3 regions of the Mesorhizobium sp. WSM3864 genome follow, and region 1 is predicted to be linked to each of the others. Evidence: predicted binding sites of a transcription regulator. Region 1 holds the regulator's gene; each other region holds the start of a gene.
The links. The regulator PhoB, encoded in region 1, activates phosphate uptake and scavenging genes when phosphate is short. The targets are predictions, from matches to a motif close to TGTCATNNANCTGTCAT.
Positions count from the first base shown of each region.

Region 2: CK215_RS22545 (ceramide glucosyltransferase) is a predicted target of PhoB. The motif match lies at 2,900-2,916, and genes of this name have one in related genera.
Region 3: ppk2 (polyphosphate kinase 2) is a predicted target of PhoB. The motif match lies at 2,829-2,845, and genes of this name have one in related genera.

Region 1 is NZ_NSGD01000004.1:339,816-345,211, reverse strand. Features, by position in the region: gene xylF (D-xylose ABC transporter substrate-binding protein) at 10-1,050, opposite strand; gene CK215_RS12045 (ROK family transcriptional regulator) at 1,399-2,634, shown strand; gene phoB (phosphate regulon transcriptional regulator PhoB) at 2,951-3,640, opposite strand; gene phoU (phosphate signaling complex protein PhoU) at 3,660-4,364, opposite strand; gene pstB (phosphate ABC transporter ATP-binding protein PstB) at 4,385-5,188, opposite strand; gene pstA (phosphate ABC transporter permease PstA) at 5,185-5,396, opposite strand, start outside.
Region 2 is NZ_NSGD01000012.1:128,388-133,783, forward strand. Features, by position in the region: gene CK215_RS22535 (2'-deoxycytidine 5'-triphosphate deaminase) at 1-156, opposite strand, end outside; SAM riboswitch at 290-367, shown strand; gene CK215_RS22540 (O-succinylhomoserine sulfhydrylase) at 424-1,614, shown strand; gene CK215_RS22545 (ceramide glucosyltransferase) at 1,656-2,801, opposite strand; gene apaG (Co2+/Mg2+ efflux protein ApaG) at 3,020-3,412, shown strand; gene CK215_RS22555 (Hsp33 family molecular chaperone) at 3,465-4,496, opposite strand; gene argF (ornithine carbamoyltransferase) at 4,605-5,396, opposite strand, start outside.
Region 3 is NZ_NSGD01000006.1:272,723-278,118, reverse strand. Features, by position in the region: gene hemB (porphobilinogen synthase) at 1-975, shown strand, start outside; gene CK215_RS15975 (dihydrofolate reductase family protein) at 1,122-1,769, shown strand; gene ppk2 (polyphosphate kinase 2) at 1,812-2,732, opposite strand; gene CK215_RS15965 (aldo/keto reductase) at 2,997-4,040, shown strand; gene CK215_RS15960 (glycosyl transferase family 90) at 4,079-5,050, opposite strand; gene CK215_RS15955 (GntR family transcriptional regulator) at 5,165-5,396, opposite strand, start outside.

The sequences.
Region 1 (5,396 bases):
ACGGCCAGCTTAGTTGCAGACCGCGACGCTGCCGGCGGCAACGCCCGCGCAGACTTCATCCTTCTTTATCCAACCCGCGTCGATGACGAGGTTGAGATTATCCTTGGTGATTGCGACCGGGGTCAGGAACAGCGACTTGACGGTGTTGCCGCCAGGCGTCGTGAAGTCCTTGGCGCCCGCGATGTCGGTCATCTTCTTGCCGTCGGCGAGCTGCGAGGCGATCTCGGCGGCGTGCTTGCCGAGCTCGCGCGCGTCCTTCCACACCGACACCGTCTGGGTGCCGAGCGCGATGCGGTTCAGCGCGGCATGGTCGCCGTCCTGGCCCGAGACCGGAACGGTGCCGGCCAGCCCTTGCGCCGTCAGCGCCGCGACGACGCCGCCGGCGGTGCCGTCATTGGCCGCCACCACCGCGTCGACCTTGTTGTCGTTGGCGGTCAGGAACTGCTCCATGTTCTTCTGCGCATTGGCGGGAAGCCAGCCATCGGTATAGGCCTCGCCGACATTCTTGATCTTGCCGCTGTCCATGGCTTCTTTCAGCACTTCCATCGAGCCGGAGAACAGGAAATCGGCGTTCGGGTCGGCGCCCGAGCCCTTGATGAAGACGTAATTGCCCTCGGGCTTGGCCTTGAACACCTCGCGGGCCTGCATGCGGCCGACTTCCTTGTTGTCGAAGGTCAGATAGAACACGTCCTTGTTCTCGATCAGGCGGTCGTAGCCGACGACCGGAATGCCTTCGTCGAGTGCCTTCTGCACCGCCGGTCCGATCGCCGAGGCGTCCTGCGCCAGGATGATCAGCGCATTGGCGCCCTGCGAGATCAGGCTTTCGACGTCGGTCAGCTGCTTGCCTGGATTGGACTGTGCGTCGGCGGATATATACTTGTCGCCCGCGGCCTCGATCGCCTTCTTCATCGCCGCTTCGTCGGTCTTCCAGCGCTCTTCCTGGAAATTGGACCACGAAACGCCGATCACCTTGTCCTTCGCCTCGGCGACCGACGCCAACGTCAACGACATGGCGACGCCCGCCAGCATGGCGGCTGCGAATCTCTTCATGATATCCTCCCTGCGCCCCTCGCGGCGCGACCCAGATTGGCCCGAAGACCATGCAAAGGCTTTTTTTCGAGCCTCGAAAAAATACTGATCCAAGGCTAGGGCGCTGTCAACTGCAATTCTGACGGTTTTTGACGTGTCGCGTACTTTTTTTCGAGACCCGTAATAAATAATGACAGTGCCGACCGCTTCTGCCACTATCGGGGAACAGTTCGGAGGAGGCGCAGCCCGCGTCCACCGAAACTTGTAAAAACCCGGACGGTTCGGGTGCCGGCGTCCGGGTGAATCGATCTGGCGCGTCGCCGGGTCCTGTGCATGATCGAGAGGCCGCGCTGACTGGGAGGAGAAAAAATGTCGGTCGGAATCCGCCACGACGATCTGCGCCGGCGCAACCGCGCCATGGTGCTCTCGGCCTTGCGCCGGGCCGGCCAGCCGTCGCGCACGGAAATCGCCGCGACCACCGGGCTCAGCCATTCGACCATTTCGGCGATCTCTTCCGACCTGATCCAGGAAGGCATCCTGGCCGAGAGCAAGCCGAGCGAGACCGCGTCTCTGAAGCGCGGCCGGCCACAGGTGGGCCTCGCGCTCAAGCCTGAGGCGGCAGCGGTGGTAACGGTGGTGCTGTCGCTCAATTTCCTCTCGGTCGCCGTTATCGATTATGCGGGCCAGGTCATCGCCGAGGAGCAGCGCCGCCTCGATACGCTCACCATGCCGCGCGACGAGCTGATCGGCGAATGCTTGGCGATCGTGCGGCGCCGGCTGGACGATCCGGACCTCGACGTCGGCAGCGTCGCCCGCATCGCCATGGGCATCCAGGGCATCACCGATTCCCATGCCCGCGCCATGCTATGGTCGCCGATCACGCCGCTGACCGACATTCCCTTCGCCGACATCCTGGAAAAGGAATTCGGCATTCCGGCCACCATGGAAAACGACTGTAACATGATGGCGGTGGCGCTGCAGTGGCGCGATCCCGACCGCTATCGCGACAATTTCATCGCCATCCTGCTCTCGCACGGCATCGGCATGGGCCTGGTGCTGAAGGGCGAGCTGTTCACCGGCACGCATTCTTCCGGCGGCGAGTTCGGCCACATGATCCATCGTCCGGGCGGCGCGCTTTGCCGTTGCGGACGCCGCGGCTGCGTCGAAGCCTATGCCGGCAACTACGCCATCTGGCGCAGCGCCATGAAGATGAGCGAGAACGCCGAGCCGGTCGATGTCGGCGACGCCGACATGCGGGCGCTCGCGGCCAAGGCGCGCGAGACGGATGGCCCGGAGCGCGAGGCCTATCGCCGGGCCGGGGAGGCGCTGGGCTTCGGCCTCGGCAGCCTGTTCGCGCTGATCGACCCAGCGCCGGTCGCCATGGTCGGCGTCAGCGCCGCCGCCTTCGACCTGATCGAGCCGGCGCTGCGCGAGGCGATCGGCCAGACTGCCGGTGGCCAGCATTCAAATTCGATCTCCTTCGATACTGAGCCGAACGAATTGCCGCTGATCCGCGAGGGCTGCGCCATGCGCGCGCTGACCTTCGTCGACCAGGAGATTTTCGCCCCGGGCGTGCAGGCAAGAGCGGGCAAGAACGTGGCCTGAGCAGCTTCGATAGCGATCGTTGGCTTCTGTGGGTCCTGCAGACGCCGGAGATTAGCGAAGGCCCCGCAGCTTCGTCATTCCAGGGCGGAGCAGGAGCGAAGCTCCGTCGCGGAGACCCTGGAATCCATGCCATTACCTCAATCGTCGGATGAGCGGAGCAGAATTTCTGCACCGCCGCGGCGCGTGGAAGTCGCGTGGATCGTCGGGTCTGCGCCGCGTCGCGACGCTTCGTGCTCCGCCCGTGGACGGCGAAGCACCAGCGTCTCGATAACCCGCCAGCGCAGATAGAACCCGTCAGACCTTCGGTGCCCTGGATCTAGTCTTCCCTGATCGCGTAGCCCGCCCCGCGAATGGTGCGGATCACATCGGGCATCCGGCCGTTGTTGACCGCCTTGCGCAGGCGTCCGACATGCACGTCCACGGTGCGCTCGTCGATATAGATCGTCTCGCCCCAGACATTGTCGAGCAGCTGGCTGCGCGAGAACACCCGGCCGGGATGCCGCATCATGAATTCCAGCAGCCTGAACTCGGTCGGGCCGAGCCGGATCTCGCTCTTCTTGCGGTAGACGCGATGCGATTCGCGATCGAGCACGATGTCGCCGACCTTGAGCACGCTGGACAGCACCTCCGGCTTGGCGCGGCGCAGCAGCGCCTTGACCCTGGCCATGAATTCCGGCGTCGAGAACGGCTTGACCAGATAGTCGTCGGCGCCGGTCGAGAGGCCGCGCACCCTGTCGCTTTCCTCGCCGCGCGCGGTCAGCATGATGATCGGCAGGCGTTCGGTCTCGGGCCGCATCCTGAGGCGCCGGCAAAGCTCGATGCCGGACACCGCCGGCACCATCCAGTCGAGCACCAGAAGGTCGGGCACATTCTCCTGCAGGCGGATCTCGGCCTCGTCGCCGCGCGTCACCACCTCGACCTGATAGCCCTCGGATTCGAGGTTGTAGCGGAGCAGCACCCCCAGCGGTTCCTCGTCCTCCACCACCATGATGCGTGGCGCGATCATTTAGCAGGCACCTTCGCTGTCAGGCCGCCGGCGCCGACATCGCCGTCTCGTCCTGCTTAGGACGATTCGCAGGCAATTGCGTGCCGGTCAGCACATAGTAGGCGTTCTCGGCGATGTTGGTGACGTGGTCGCCTATGCGCTCCAGATTCTTGGCGCAGAACAACAGATGCGTGCAAGCCGTGATGTTGCGCGGATCCTCCATCATGTAGGTCAGGAGCTCGCGGAAGACGGAGGTGTATTTGACGTCGATGCGCTCGTCGTCGTTGCGGAGCTTGGCGAGCGCCGTGGCGTCGCCGGCCGTGTATTCCTCGATCACGCCCTGCACTTGGATCAGCACCAGCTGCGCCATCGAATCGATGGAGTGCGAAAGGTCGCGCGGCGCGGCGCTGATGCCGACCGAGCCGACGCGCTTAGCGATGTTCTTGGCAAGGTCGCCGATGCGCTCGAGATCGCCGGCCATCCGGATGGCGCCAACGACGCTGCGCAGGTCGTCGGCCATCGGCTGGCGTTTGGCGATCAGCGTGATGGCGCGATCGTCGAGCTCGCGCTGGCGCGCGTCCATGATGGCATCGTCGGAGACCACGCGCTGCGCCAGCGCGTTGTCGGAATTCAGCAGAGCCTTGGTCGACGCGCCGACCATCGAGCCGGCAAGATCGCCCATGTCGCGGATGAGCTGGCTGATCTGCCTCAGATCCTCGTCGAAGGAAGCGACCGTATGGGCCATGGTTATGTCCTCGTATGAACTCAGCCGAAGCGGCCGGTGATGTAGTCCTGCGTGCGCTTCTCGCGGGGCGAGGTGAAAATCTTTTCGGTCCGGTCGAATTCGATCAGCTCGCCGAGATACATGAACGCCGTCTGCCGCGAGACGCGCGCCGCCTGCTGCATGTTGTGGGTGACGATCACGATCGTGTAGTCGGCCTGCAGCTCGTCGATCAGCTCCTCGATCTTGGCGGTCGAGAGCGGATCGAGCGCCGATGCCGGCTCGTCCAGCAGGATGACCTCCGGCTTCACCGCCACCGTGCGGGCGATGCAGAGCCGCTGCTGCTGGCCGCCCGAAAGGCTCTGGCCGCTGGCGTTGAGCTTGTCCTTGACCTCGTTCCACAGCGCGGCGCGCTTCAGCGCCTGTTCGACGCGATTGTCCATCTCGGCCTTGCTTATCTTCTCATACAGCCTGACGCCGAAGGCGATGTTCTCGTAGATCGACATCGGGAACGGCGTCGGCTTCTGGAACACCATGCCGATCTTGGTCCTGAGCAGGTTGAGGTCCTGCGAGCGGTCGAGGATGTTCTTGCCGTCGAGCAGCACCTGGCCTTCGGCGCTCTGCTTCGGGTAGAGCTCGTAGATGCGGTTGAGCACGCGCAGCAGCGTCGACTTTCCGCAGCCCGAAGGTCCGATGAAGGCGGTGACGCTGCGCTCGGGCAGCGACAGGTTGATGTCCTTCAGCGCCTTCGACTGGCCATAGTAGAAGTTGAGGTTCTTGACTTCGATCTTGGCCTTCTCGGCGGTCGTCTCGGCTACGTTCAGGTCGGTGGACAACATCGGTTTCATCTGTCCTCTCTGCGTCCGGTAAGGCTGCGGGCGAAGATGCTCAGCCCGAGAACCGTCAGGGTGATTATCAGTGCGCCCGTCCAGGCCAGTTGCTGCCATTCCTCATAAGGGCTCAGCGCAAACTGGAAGATGGTCACCGGCAGGCTGGCCATCGGCGCGTTGAGATTGCTCGACCAGAACTGGTTGTTGAGCGCTGTGAAGAGCAGCG
Region 2 (5,396 bases), on a different contig from region 1:
AAAGGAAGCGCGCACGCGAAAGGCCTTGTCGCCCAGTCTCAGATCGAGGCTGGCCGGCTGGATCTGGTTGGTGTCGAGCGCGCGCGGCGACTTCAGCGCGCCCGACTGGAAGAGCGCCGCGATGTCCTGATCGGGAAGAATGCCTGTCTGCCGCAATGTCTGGCTCCGGGCGAAGTCATTGTCGTCGCAGTTTCCTGTCGCAAAACCGCGGCACTTTTGCGGAAGCTGCCTGGTACAAACCTCTTAATCAAGCCGGCAATTGACGCAAGCGCGGTGCGGGTCTAAAGGGTCGTTATCCCGTGGTGATTTGGCCGGTCGGCTTGCAGCCACGTTAAACAAGTCGCTAAAGGACCGTCGGGCCGCAAGGCCGTATGGACCGGTTGCGACGTCGCGGCCGGTTTTTTTGTGTTTGGAAGCAGGGCGATGACCAAGACGCGTAACTGGAAACCTCAGACGGCACTCGTGCATGGCGGGACGCTGCGTTCCGGCTTCGGCGAGACCGCCGAGGCGATGTATCTCACCCAGGGCTATGTCTACGAGACGGCCCAGGCAGCGGAAGCCCGCTTCAAGGGCGAGGAACCCGGCTTCATCTATTCGCGCTACGCCAACCCGACCGTCGACATGTTCGAGAAGCGCATGTGCGCGCTGGAAGGCGCCGAAGACGCACGCGCCACCGCTTCCGGCATGGCCGCCGTGTCCGCCGCCCTGCTGTGCAGCGTCAAGGCCGGCGATCACATCGTTGCGGCGCGAGCCCTGTTCGGCTCCTGCCGCTGGGTGGTCGAGACGCTGGCGCCGCGCTATGGCATCGAGGCAACGCTGATCGACGGCACCGACATTGCCAATTGGGAAAAAGCGGTCAGGCCGAACACCAAGCTGTTCTTCCTGGAAAGTCCGACCAACCCGACGTTGGAAGTGGTCGATATCGCCGCTGTCGCCGCTTTGGCAAATTCGATCGGCGCACGCGTGATCGTCGACAACGTCTTTGCCACGCCGCTGCAGCAGAAACCGCTGCAGCTCGGCGCCCATATCGTGGTCTACTCGGCGACCAAGCATATCGACGGACAAGGCCGCTGCCTCGGCGGCGTCATCCTGTCGGACAAGAAGTGGATCGACGAGAACCTGCACGACTATTTCCGGCACACCGGCCCGAGCCTGTCGCCATTCAACGCATGGACGCTGCTGAAAGGCCTCGAAACGCTGCCGCTGCGCGTGCGCCAGCAGACCGAAAGCGCCGGCAAGATCGCGGACTTCCTGGCCGGCCGGCCGGAGATCGCCCGCGTCATCTATCCGGGCCGGGCCGACCATCCCCAGGCGGATATCGTCAGGAAGCAGATGTCGGGCGGCTCGACGCTGATCTGCCTCGACGTCAAGGGCGGCAAGCAGGCGGCCTTCGCCTTGCAGAACGCGCTCGACATCGTACTGATCTCGAACAACCTCGGCGACGCAAAGAGCCTGATCACGCATCCGGCGACGACGACGCACAAAAACCTCAGCGACGAGGCGCGCGCCGAGCTCGGCATCGGACCAGGCACGCTCAGGCTCTCCGTCGGGCTGGAGGATACCGACGACCTGCTCGCCGACATCGAACAGGCGCTCAAGGCGGCGAAGGAATGAACCGCCACGGCTGCAAAGAGCGCGCTTGAGCCGCAGCTGGCTCAAGCAATCTCTTCGAGTTCAGTCATCCCGCTGTTGCGGATGGTCATTGCGTTGCCACGCCATTCGACGGCTCCGCCAAGCCAGCCGCGCGCCCAGATGGCGGGAAGCATCGCGTCGCGCACGATCATCGCGGTGACGCTGCGCGGCGACAGATACCAGTCCTTTAACCAGGCGAGCATGCATTCGGGCACATAGGCGATCGCCAGCACGCAGAGCGCGGTCGTGGGCAGACTGACACCGGCGCTTGCCGCCGCGATCAGCGCCAGAAGCAGCGGAACGACCACACCGGTCAGGATTTCAGGCGCGAAGAACAATGGGAAGGTGACGCGGCGCAGCCGAGCCCAGCGCGCCTGGCGCGACCAGATTTCGGCGAGCGTGCGCTGGCCGAGCGGTTGCTCGAAGGGCGCGGCTACGAGATTGACCCGAAGGCCAAGGCTGTTGACCAGCTTGGTCGCCGCCGCGTCCTCGGCGATCTCGGCGGCCAAAGCCTGGATGCCGCCATTTGCATCCAGCATCGGCTTGTTCCACAGCATGCTCTTGCCCTGGGCGAAGCCAAGGCCGAGCGCTTCGCCGGCATATTGCCAGCGCGCCTGCAGCGTGTTGAGGAAGGCGCATTCGACCTCGGCCCAGAAACCGTCCGGCCGCGAGCCGATCGGCGTCGAGCAGACGAGGCCGGTGTCCGGCCGCCAGGCCGCCATCAGATGCTGGACATAGTCCTTGGGCATCAGGACGTTGGAGTCGGCCAGGATCACCCAGTCGTGCCGCGCCGCCCGCCAGCCCTTGATGCAGTTGTTTAGCTTGGGATTGGCGCTGATCCTGTCATCGCCGACGAGGAGCCGCGCCGGAACATTCGGAAATCTCGCGATGGCGGCGTTGATCAGCTTGACCACGGGATCTTCGCCGTGCGCGACGCAGAAGATCAGTTCGTAGCGCGGCCAATCGAGCGAGAAGGCGCGGTCGAGCGTCTCCTGCGTGAACGGCTCCACACCGCGCGACGGCACGACGATCGAGACAGGCGGCTGTTTGCTGGAAGGCGGAGGAATGATCCGCCTGGGCTTCAGCCGCGACGATGCGAGCAGGATGCTGGCAAGGTTGCAAAAAAGAAGGGCCGAGGAGGCAAAGACGGCTGCGAGGGTCAGTTCCATCGAGATCTGGTCACTCCGGAAAGGCCGCCCGCGGCCGTTTCATCACTCGACAGAGCGCCCGAGTCGCCCGCACGGTTTGTGCACACCAACATTGTCATGTGTCACTTAAATGACATTGTTTGTCGGCAGGTGCGGTGGAAAAGCCGGCAGGCTGGCGACGCCGCGGAGGTAGAACCGCGAAGCGCGACAAAATGTTCCCTGCGGCACCGGAGTGGCTCATGTATCGCGCCGTGACGCGCAACATCGAAGTGCAGGTCAGGCCGTTCTATCTGGAGGACCGTTCCGATCCGTCCGAAAACCGCTATGTATGGGGCTACCAGGTGACGATCGACAACCGGTCGGACGAGTTCGTGCAGCTTCTGTCGCGCTACTGGCACATCACCGACGGGCGTGGCCGAGTCGAAGAGGTGCGCGGCGAGGGCGTGGTCGGCGACCAGCCGGAGCTCAACCCCGGCGACAGCTATCAGTACACGTCGGGATGCCCGCTCTCGACGCCATCCGGCATCATGGTCGGCCACTACACGATGCGCAACGGCCGCGGCGAAACGTTCGACGTCGCCATTCCGGCTTTCTCGCTCGATATGCCGGGGACGAAAAGGACGGTGAATTAAAGAACTCGAGTTCCCCGCCTCCGCAAAGCGGGGGCGAGGAACCGGAGCTTTCTCACTCCGCCGCAAACTCCGCCGGATCGAAGTCGTACTGCGTCGAGCAGAACTCGCAAGCGACATGGATGCCGCCGTCCTCGGTCGAGTCCTTGATCTCCTCGGCCGAGAAGCCTTCGAGAATGCCTCGGATTTTGTCGCGCGAGCAGGAGCACTGGTCGGCAACCGGCACACCGCGGAAGACGCGCACGCCGTGCTCGTGAAACAGCCGGTAGAGCAGCCGCTCGGCGCCCACCGTCGGATCGATGAGCTCGGTCGGCTCGATGGTGCCGAGCAGCGCCAAGAGTTCCCGCCAGGAATTGTCGGCCGGTTCGTGCGCCACGTCTCGCGGATCGCCATCCCCGCCCGAAATGTCGGGCACGCGCATGCGTTCGGGCGCCTGCGGCAGGAACTGCGCCAGGATGCCGCCGGCGCGCCATTGCTCGCGAGCCCCGCCCGGGCCCGGGGTCACGAGCTTTGCAACCGACATCCTCAGATCGGTCGGGATCTGCTCCGACTGGCGGAAATAGATGCGCGCGGCTTCTTCCAGCGATGTGCCGTCGAGCTGGACGATGCCCTGATAGCGCTGCGTGTGCGCGCCCTGATCGATGGTCAGGGCCAGGACCCCGGTGCCGAGCAGCTTCTCCTGCGAGATCCCGCCCGAGGCAATCAGCGCCTGCAGCCGGTCGGCGTCGAAGCGCGCATAGGCGCGCAACGAATGCGGCGTGGTGAAGTCCGCCACCAGCATGTCGACCGGTCCGTCGGTGCGGGTCTGCAGGATGAACTTGCCCTCGAATTTCAGCGACGTGCCGAGCAGCACGGTGAGCACGCAGGCCTCCGCCAGCAGGCGCGCGACCGGCTCGGGATAATCGTGGCGGCTGAGAATGGCGTCGAGCATCGGCCCGAGCTGCACCGTGCGGCCGCGCACATCCAAGGGCGCTACTTCGTAAGGCACGACATGGTCGTCGCCGGCGAAGCCGAATTCGCCGAGTTTGGGTTGATGCTCAGCCAAGGAAAGCGTTTCCAGCATGACAAAACTCCGGGGCGCGTCCATCCCGCTTTCCAGGCGGCATGGGTCGAAGCGCGTTCGATTTCAGTGATGGCCCGCAAATAGGCATCACATATCCCCGGATCAAGTTGGCGCGGATCAAGTCGACCCCGGTCAAGCGCCCAGGCACCAGGCCAGCACCGCCTTCTGGGCGTGCAGCCGGTTCTCGGCCTCGTCGAAGACCACCGAATGCGGTCCGTCGATCACCTCGTCGGTGACCTCCTCGCCGCGATGCGCAGGCAGGCAGTGCATGAAAAGCGCGTCGGACTTCGCCCTGGCCATCAGCGCGGCGTTGACCTGGTAGGGCAGGAAGACGTTATGGCCGCGGGCGCGATGCTCCTGGCCCATCGACACCCAGCTGTCGGTGACGACGCAATCGGCCTGGTCGACGGCCTCTTCGGCCGAGCCGGCAAACCTCACCTTGCCGCCATTGGCCTTCGCCCAGTCGACATATTTCTCGAACGGCTCGCTGCCCTCCGGCACGGCGACATTGAGATTGAAGCGGAACCGCGCCGAGGCTTCCAGAAGCGAGTGCAACACATTGTTGCCGTCACCTGTCCAGGCAAAAGTCTTGCCTGCCACCGGACCGCGATGCTCCTCATAGGTCATGATGTCGGCCATCAGCTGGCAGGGATGGGTATCGTCGGTCAGCCCATTGATCACGGGCACGGTCGCGTTTTCGGTGAGTTCCAGCAACCGGTCATGCGAGGTGGTGCGGATCATAATGGCATCGACATAGCGCGACAGCACCTTGGCGGTGTCGGCGATGGTTTCTGAACGGCCGAGCTGCATCTCGGTGCCGGTCAGCATGATGGTCTCGCCGCCGAGCTGGCGCATGCCGACGTCGAAGGAAACGCGCGTGCGCGTCGAAGGCTTGTCGAAGATCATCGCCAGCACCTTGCCGTC
Region 3 (5,396 bases), on a different contig from region 1:
GGCAGCCGCAGGCTGCGGCGCATGCGCAAGGCCGACTGGTCGCGCCGGCTGGTGCAGGAAAACCAGCTCTCGGTGAACGATCTGATCTGGCCGATCTTCGTCGTCGAGGGTAAAAATGTGCGCGAGCCGATCGCCGCCATGCCGGACGTCTACCGCCTGTCGGTCGACCTCGCGGTGAAGGAAGCGGAGCGCGCCGCCAAGCTCGGCATCCCGGCGATCGCGACTTTTCCCAACATCGAGCTTTCGCTGCGCGACCAGACGGGCTCGCATATCCTCGATCCCGACAATGTCATCAACCGGGCCACCCGCGCCATCAAGGATGCGGTGCCGGAGATCGGCATCATCACCGACGCGGCGCTCGATCCGTTCACCAGCCATGGCCATGACGGCATCCTGCGCGACGGCATCATCGTCAACGACGAAACCGTCGAGCAGGTCACGGCCGCGGCCGTCATCCAGGCAGCCGCCGGGGCGGACATCATCGCGCCGTCCGACATGATGGACGGCCGCATCGGCGCGATCCGCGACGCGCTGGACGCCAACGGCTTCCAGGACGTGGCGATCATGTCCTATGCGACGAAATTCGCCTCGGCCTTCTACGGCCCCTATCGCGAGGCAGTCGGCACCGCCGGCCTGCTCAAGGGCGACAAGAAGACCTATTATATCGACCACGCGAATTCCGATGAAGCCGTGCGCGAGGCCGAGCAGGATCTGGCCGAAGGCGCCGACATGCTGATGGTGAAGCCGGGGCTGCCCTATCTCGACATCATCCGGCGGCTGAAGGACGAGTTCCAGATGCCGACCTTCGCCTACCAGGTGTCGGGCGAATATTCGATGATCAAGGCGGCCAGCGCCAATGGCTGGATCGACGGCGAAAAGGCGATGGTGGAATCGCTTCTCGCCCTCAAGCGAGCCGGCTGCGACGGCGTCCTCACCTATTTCGCGCCGACTGTTGCGGAGATGCTGAGGGGCTAGGCCCAGGCGCAATTTTAAATTCTCGCCGCGTCACCTGGGCGCCGCCCGACGAGGTGATCGCTCGCCGGAAAATTCCGCTTGCATAATGCAATCAGTTAAGCTACTCCATGACTGCTTGCAAAATGCAACTAGTTCACGAGGCGATCATGTCAAAGCTGCGCGTCAACGCTTTTACCCTGTCGCTGGACGGCTACGGCGCCGGCCCCGATCAGACTCTCGAAAGCCCGCTCGGCGTCGGCGGCGAAGGACTGCATAAATGGATGATCGGCACCCGCACCTTTCGTGAGATGGTGATCGGCAAAGACGGCGGGACCAAGGGCATCGACGACAGCTTCGCCGTGCGCAGTTTCGAGAATGTCGGCGCCTGGATCCTCGGCCGCAACATGTTCGGGCCGGTCCGCGGCGAATGGCCGGACGAGAGCTGGAAAGGCTGGTGGGGTGACAACCCGCCCTATCACGTGCCGGTCTTCGTGCTCACCCATCACAAGCGGGCGCCGATCTTAATGGAAGGCGGCACGACGTTTTACTTCGTCACCGGCGGCATCCATTCGGCGCTCGAACAGGCAAAGGCGGCCGCCAAGGACAAGGATGTGCGGGTCGGCGGCGGCGTTGCCACGATCCGGCAATATCTGAAGGAAAGCCTGATCGACGAGATGCATCTCGCGATCTCGCCAATCCTGCTCGGCTCCGGCGAGCATCTTTTCGCTGGACTGGACATGCCGAAGCTCGGCTACCGCTGCACCAGCCAGGTCGCGACCGCCGACGCGACGCATGTGATGATCGGGCGGGCGTAAGCTCGGCTCCCCCTTCTCCCCCTGTGGGAGATGGGGAAGTGCTCAATACTTTTCCGGCACATAAAGCTCGCGCGGCAGCACCTGCCGCTCGTAGGACGGGTTGAAGACACGCTCCGGCAGCGTGATCTCCTCATGCGGCACGTCTTCGTAAGGCATTTGCTGCAGCAGGTGATCGATGCAGTTCAGTCGGGCCCGCTTCTTGTCGTTGCCTTCGACAATGAACCACGGCGCTTCCTTGATGTTAGTACGGGCGAAGGTCTCTTCCTTGGCCTTGGTGTATTGTTCCCAGCGCACGCGCGACTGCAGGTCCATCGGCGACAGCTTCCACTGCTTCATCGGATCGTGGATGCGCATCAAAAAGCGCATCTGCTGCTCCTCGTCGGTAATCGAGAACCAGTATTTCACCAGCGTGATGCCGGAGCGCACCAGCATGCGTTCGAATTCCGGCACGTCGCGGAAAAACTCTTCGACCTGATCCGCATTGGCAAAGCCCATCACCCGCTCGACGCCCGATCGGTTGTACCAGGAGCGGTCGAACAGCACGATCTCGCCGCCCGCCGGCAGATGCGGCACGTAGCGCTGGAAATACCATTGCGATCTTTCACGCTCGGTCGGCGCCGGCAGCGCGACGACGCGGCAGATGCGCGGATTGAGGCGCTGGGTGATGCGCTTGATGACGCCGCCCTTGCCGGCCGAGTCGCGTCCCTCGAAGATCACCACCAGCTTCTTCTTGTGGTAAAAAACCCAGGACTGCAGCTTGATGAGCTCCGACTGCAGCCGCAGCAGCTCGCGGAAATAGGTAATTCGCTCGATGGAGGGCGGATGCGACTTCTTGTAGATCCTGGCGATCTCGAGCGAGAGCGCGGGTTCGGAAATCTCCAGCTCGTAGTCCTCGTCGAGCGTGTCCTCGAGTTCGGCTTCCAGCCAGTCCTTGGCTCCGGAATTCGTCTTGACCTCGTTCATTGCGCAGCTCCTGCCTGTCAGCCACTTTCGCCTCGGATGCGCTCCGGCCGCGGCCGGAAGCACAACTCCGTAAGCCGACTGAGATACAGACGCGCAATGACGGTTTTATTGCGAGCAGGAGCCGGCAACGCTGGACCAGCCGATATGTGATCGGCCCGTATCGATGGCGGGGCGACAAGCCGCCCGAATTGTCCTACAAATACTTCGCCTCTTCCCGGCGCCCGCGACGGCGCGCCTCTTCAAAACAAATCGCAAGGACCTGACATGGAATACCGCACGCTTGGCCGTTCCGGCCTGAAGGTTTCGACTTTGACCCTTGGCACAATGACCTTCGGCGGGACGGGCCCGTTCGCCGCGGTCGGCAATTCGGATCTTTCGCAGGCGAGCCGCATCATCGATACCTGCATCGATGCCGGCATCAATCTCATTGACACCGCCAACGTGTATTCGAACGGCCTGTCGGAGGAGATCGTCGGCGAGGCGCTCGGCGGCAAGCGCAAGAACGATGTGCTCATCGCCTCCAAGGCGCGCATGCGGATCGGAAACGGCCCCAACGACGAAGGCCTGTCGCGCCATCACCTGATTCGGGAATGCGAGAGGAGCCTGAAGCGGCTCAAGACCGACGTGATCGACATCTATTTCCTGCATGAGTGGGATGGGGTCACGCCGCTGGAGGAAACGATCGCTGCGCTCGACACTTTGGTCAGCCAGGGCAAGATCCGTTATGTCGGCTGTTCCAATTATTCGGGCTGGCAGGTGATGAAGGCGCTCTCGATCAGCGACAGCCATCATCAGCCGCGCTTCGTCACGCAGCAGATCCACTACACGCTGGAAGCGCGCGAGGCGGAGTACGAGTTGCTGCCGATCTCGGTCGACCAGGGTCTTGGCGTGCTGGTGTGGAGCCCGCTGGCCGGCGGCCTGCTGTCGGGCAAATACCGCCGCGACAGCCCGACGGCCCGCCAGCTTGGCGGCTGGTCCGAACCGCCGATCCGCGACGAGGACAGGTTGTGGCGGATCGTCGACGTTCTGGTCGAAATCGGCAAGGCGCGCGGCGTTTCGGCGGCACAGGTGGCGCTTGCCTGGCTGCTCGGCCGCCCGGCCGTTTCTTCGCTGGTGATCGGCGCCCGCAACGAAGCCCAGCTCAAGGACAACCTCGCCGCGGCCAGCCTGACGCTGTCCCTGGACGAGCGCCTGCGCCTCGACGACGTCAGCCGGCCGCCGGTGCTTTATCCCTACTGGCACCAGCAGCTCACCGCCAAGAACCGGTTCGGCCCCGCCGACCTGGTGCTCGACCGCAGCGATATCTGAGAATTCGCGCCGTGCTCCGCGCCCGAAAGGCGCGGAGGTCAGCCGGCGATAAAACGCCAGACTTCCGGGTCGGGTTCGACCTGGCCGCTGAGCACGAAATATTTGTAGAGGACGAGCAGCGATACCGCCCGCTCGTCCTTTTCGTTGCTGAACCGGCGGCAATAGGCGTTGGCCGCCGTTATGATGCGTTGGGCTTCCGCCGGGTGCTTTTCGAAATAGGCGATCTTGTCGGCGACGTCCGAAAAATCCGACGCCAGAGGCACGTAGTGGACATCGGCCTCGAGCTCAGCCTCGGCGAACCAGGTTTCGTAGGTCGGCGGCGGCATCAGGCAGAGCGAATTCGAGCTCATGATCCACTTGAGGTTCGTCGCCACGTCATTGCCTTCGAGCGAGACGATGTAGCGGAACTGCCGCTGCTGCGCGATCGTGAGATACGGCTTGCGATAGTTCTCCGGGGCGCTAGGCTTGGGCGAGCCGGCATCGCAAGACGGCAGGTCGCGCACGGCATCGACGAACCGTTTGCGGATCGGATTGTTGAAATGACCGCGCCAGACCGCCATCGGGCGCTTGTCGGCGAAGGACAGATTGTCCTTTGGCATGTTGAAATGGCGGAACTTGTCGAGCTTCATGATCACGGCGTTGCCGTTGTCGTTGCGGATCGGGCGATCCTTGACGATTGATGGCACCGCCGGAACGTCGACGACGTCGCCGAACTCGAGATCGATGAGCAGGTGGCGATCGAAGTAGCGGGCGAACTCCTTCAGGTCGTAATAGTACATACTCCCGAACTTGGGTATTTGACTGGCCGGCACGGCCGCCGCGCTCGGCACGAAGCTATGGTCGAGCCGGTTGTAGTAGTTGACCCGATCACGGACCGTTTTGCTGGAGAGCCTCGCCTGGTCCAGCCGGCGCGCAAGCCGCTGGCGAAAGAGAGCCTGCGGCGCCACATCGCGCGTGATGTTGCGTATGAAATAAAATACCCGCGCTGCGGTGCGTAAGGGCGAGGCCATGCGTCCGTCGTTTAAAGATGTCCGTCGCCTCCTACAGCATTGTGCCGAACATCTTGCAAGCCCGCCCAAGCTGACGAACTTGTTGAAGTTCTAATATTCGACGATGGCCGAGGATCAGGCAGCGACGACGGCAAAGCCCCTGGCGCGCAGGCCGCGCCGGTCGTCATGCAGCGAAGTCACCAGGCGGTAGCGGCTGCCGGCGATGTGCGCCGAGAGCAGCCGTGCCGCCTTTTCGGCGTCACCCTTTCGCACGGCAGCCAGGATGGCGTGGTGCTCGGCCCAGGCGCGGCCAAGCGCCGCCTCGTCGCGCACTTCCAGCCAACGCGCGCGGGAGAGCCTGGTCATT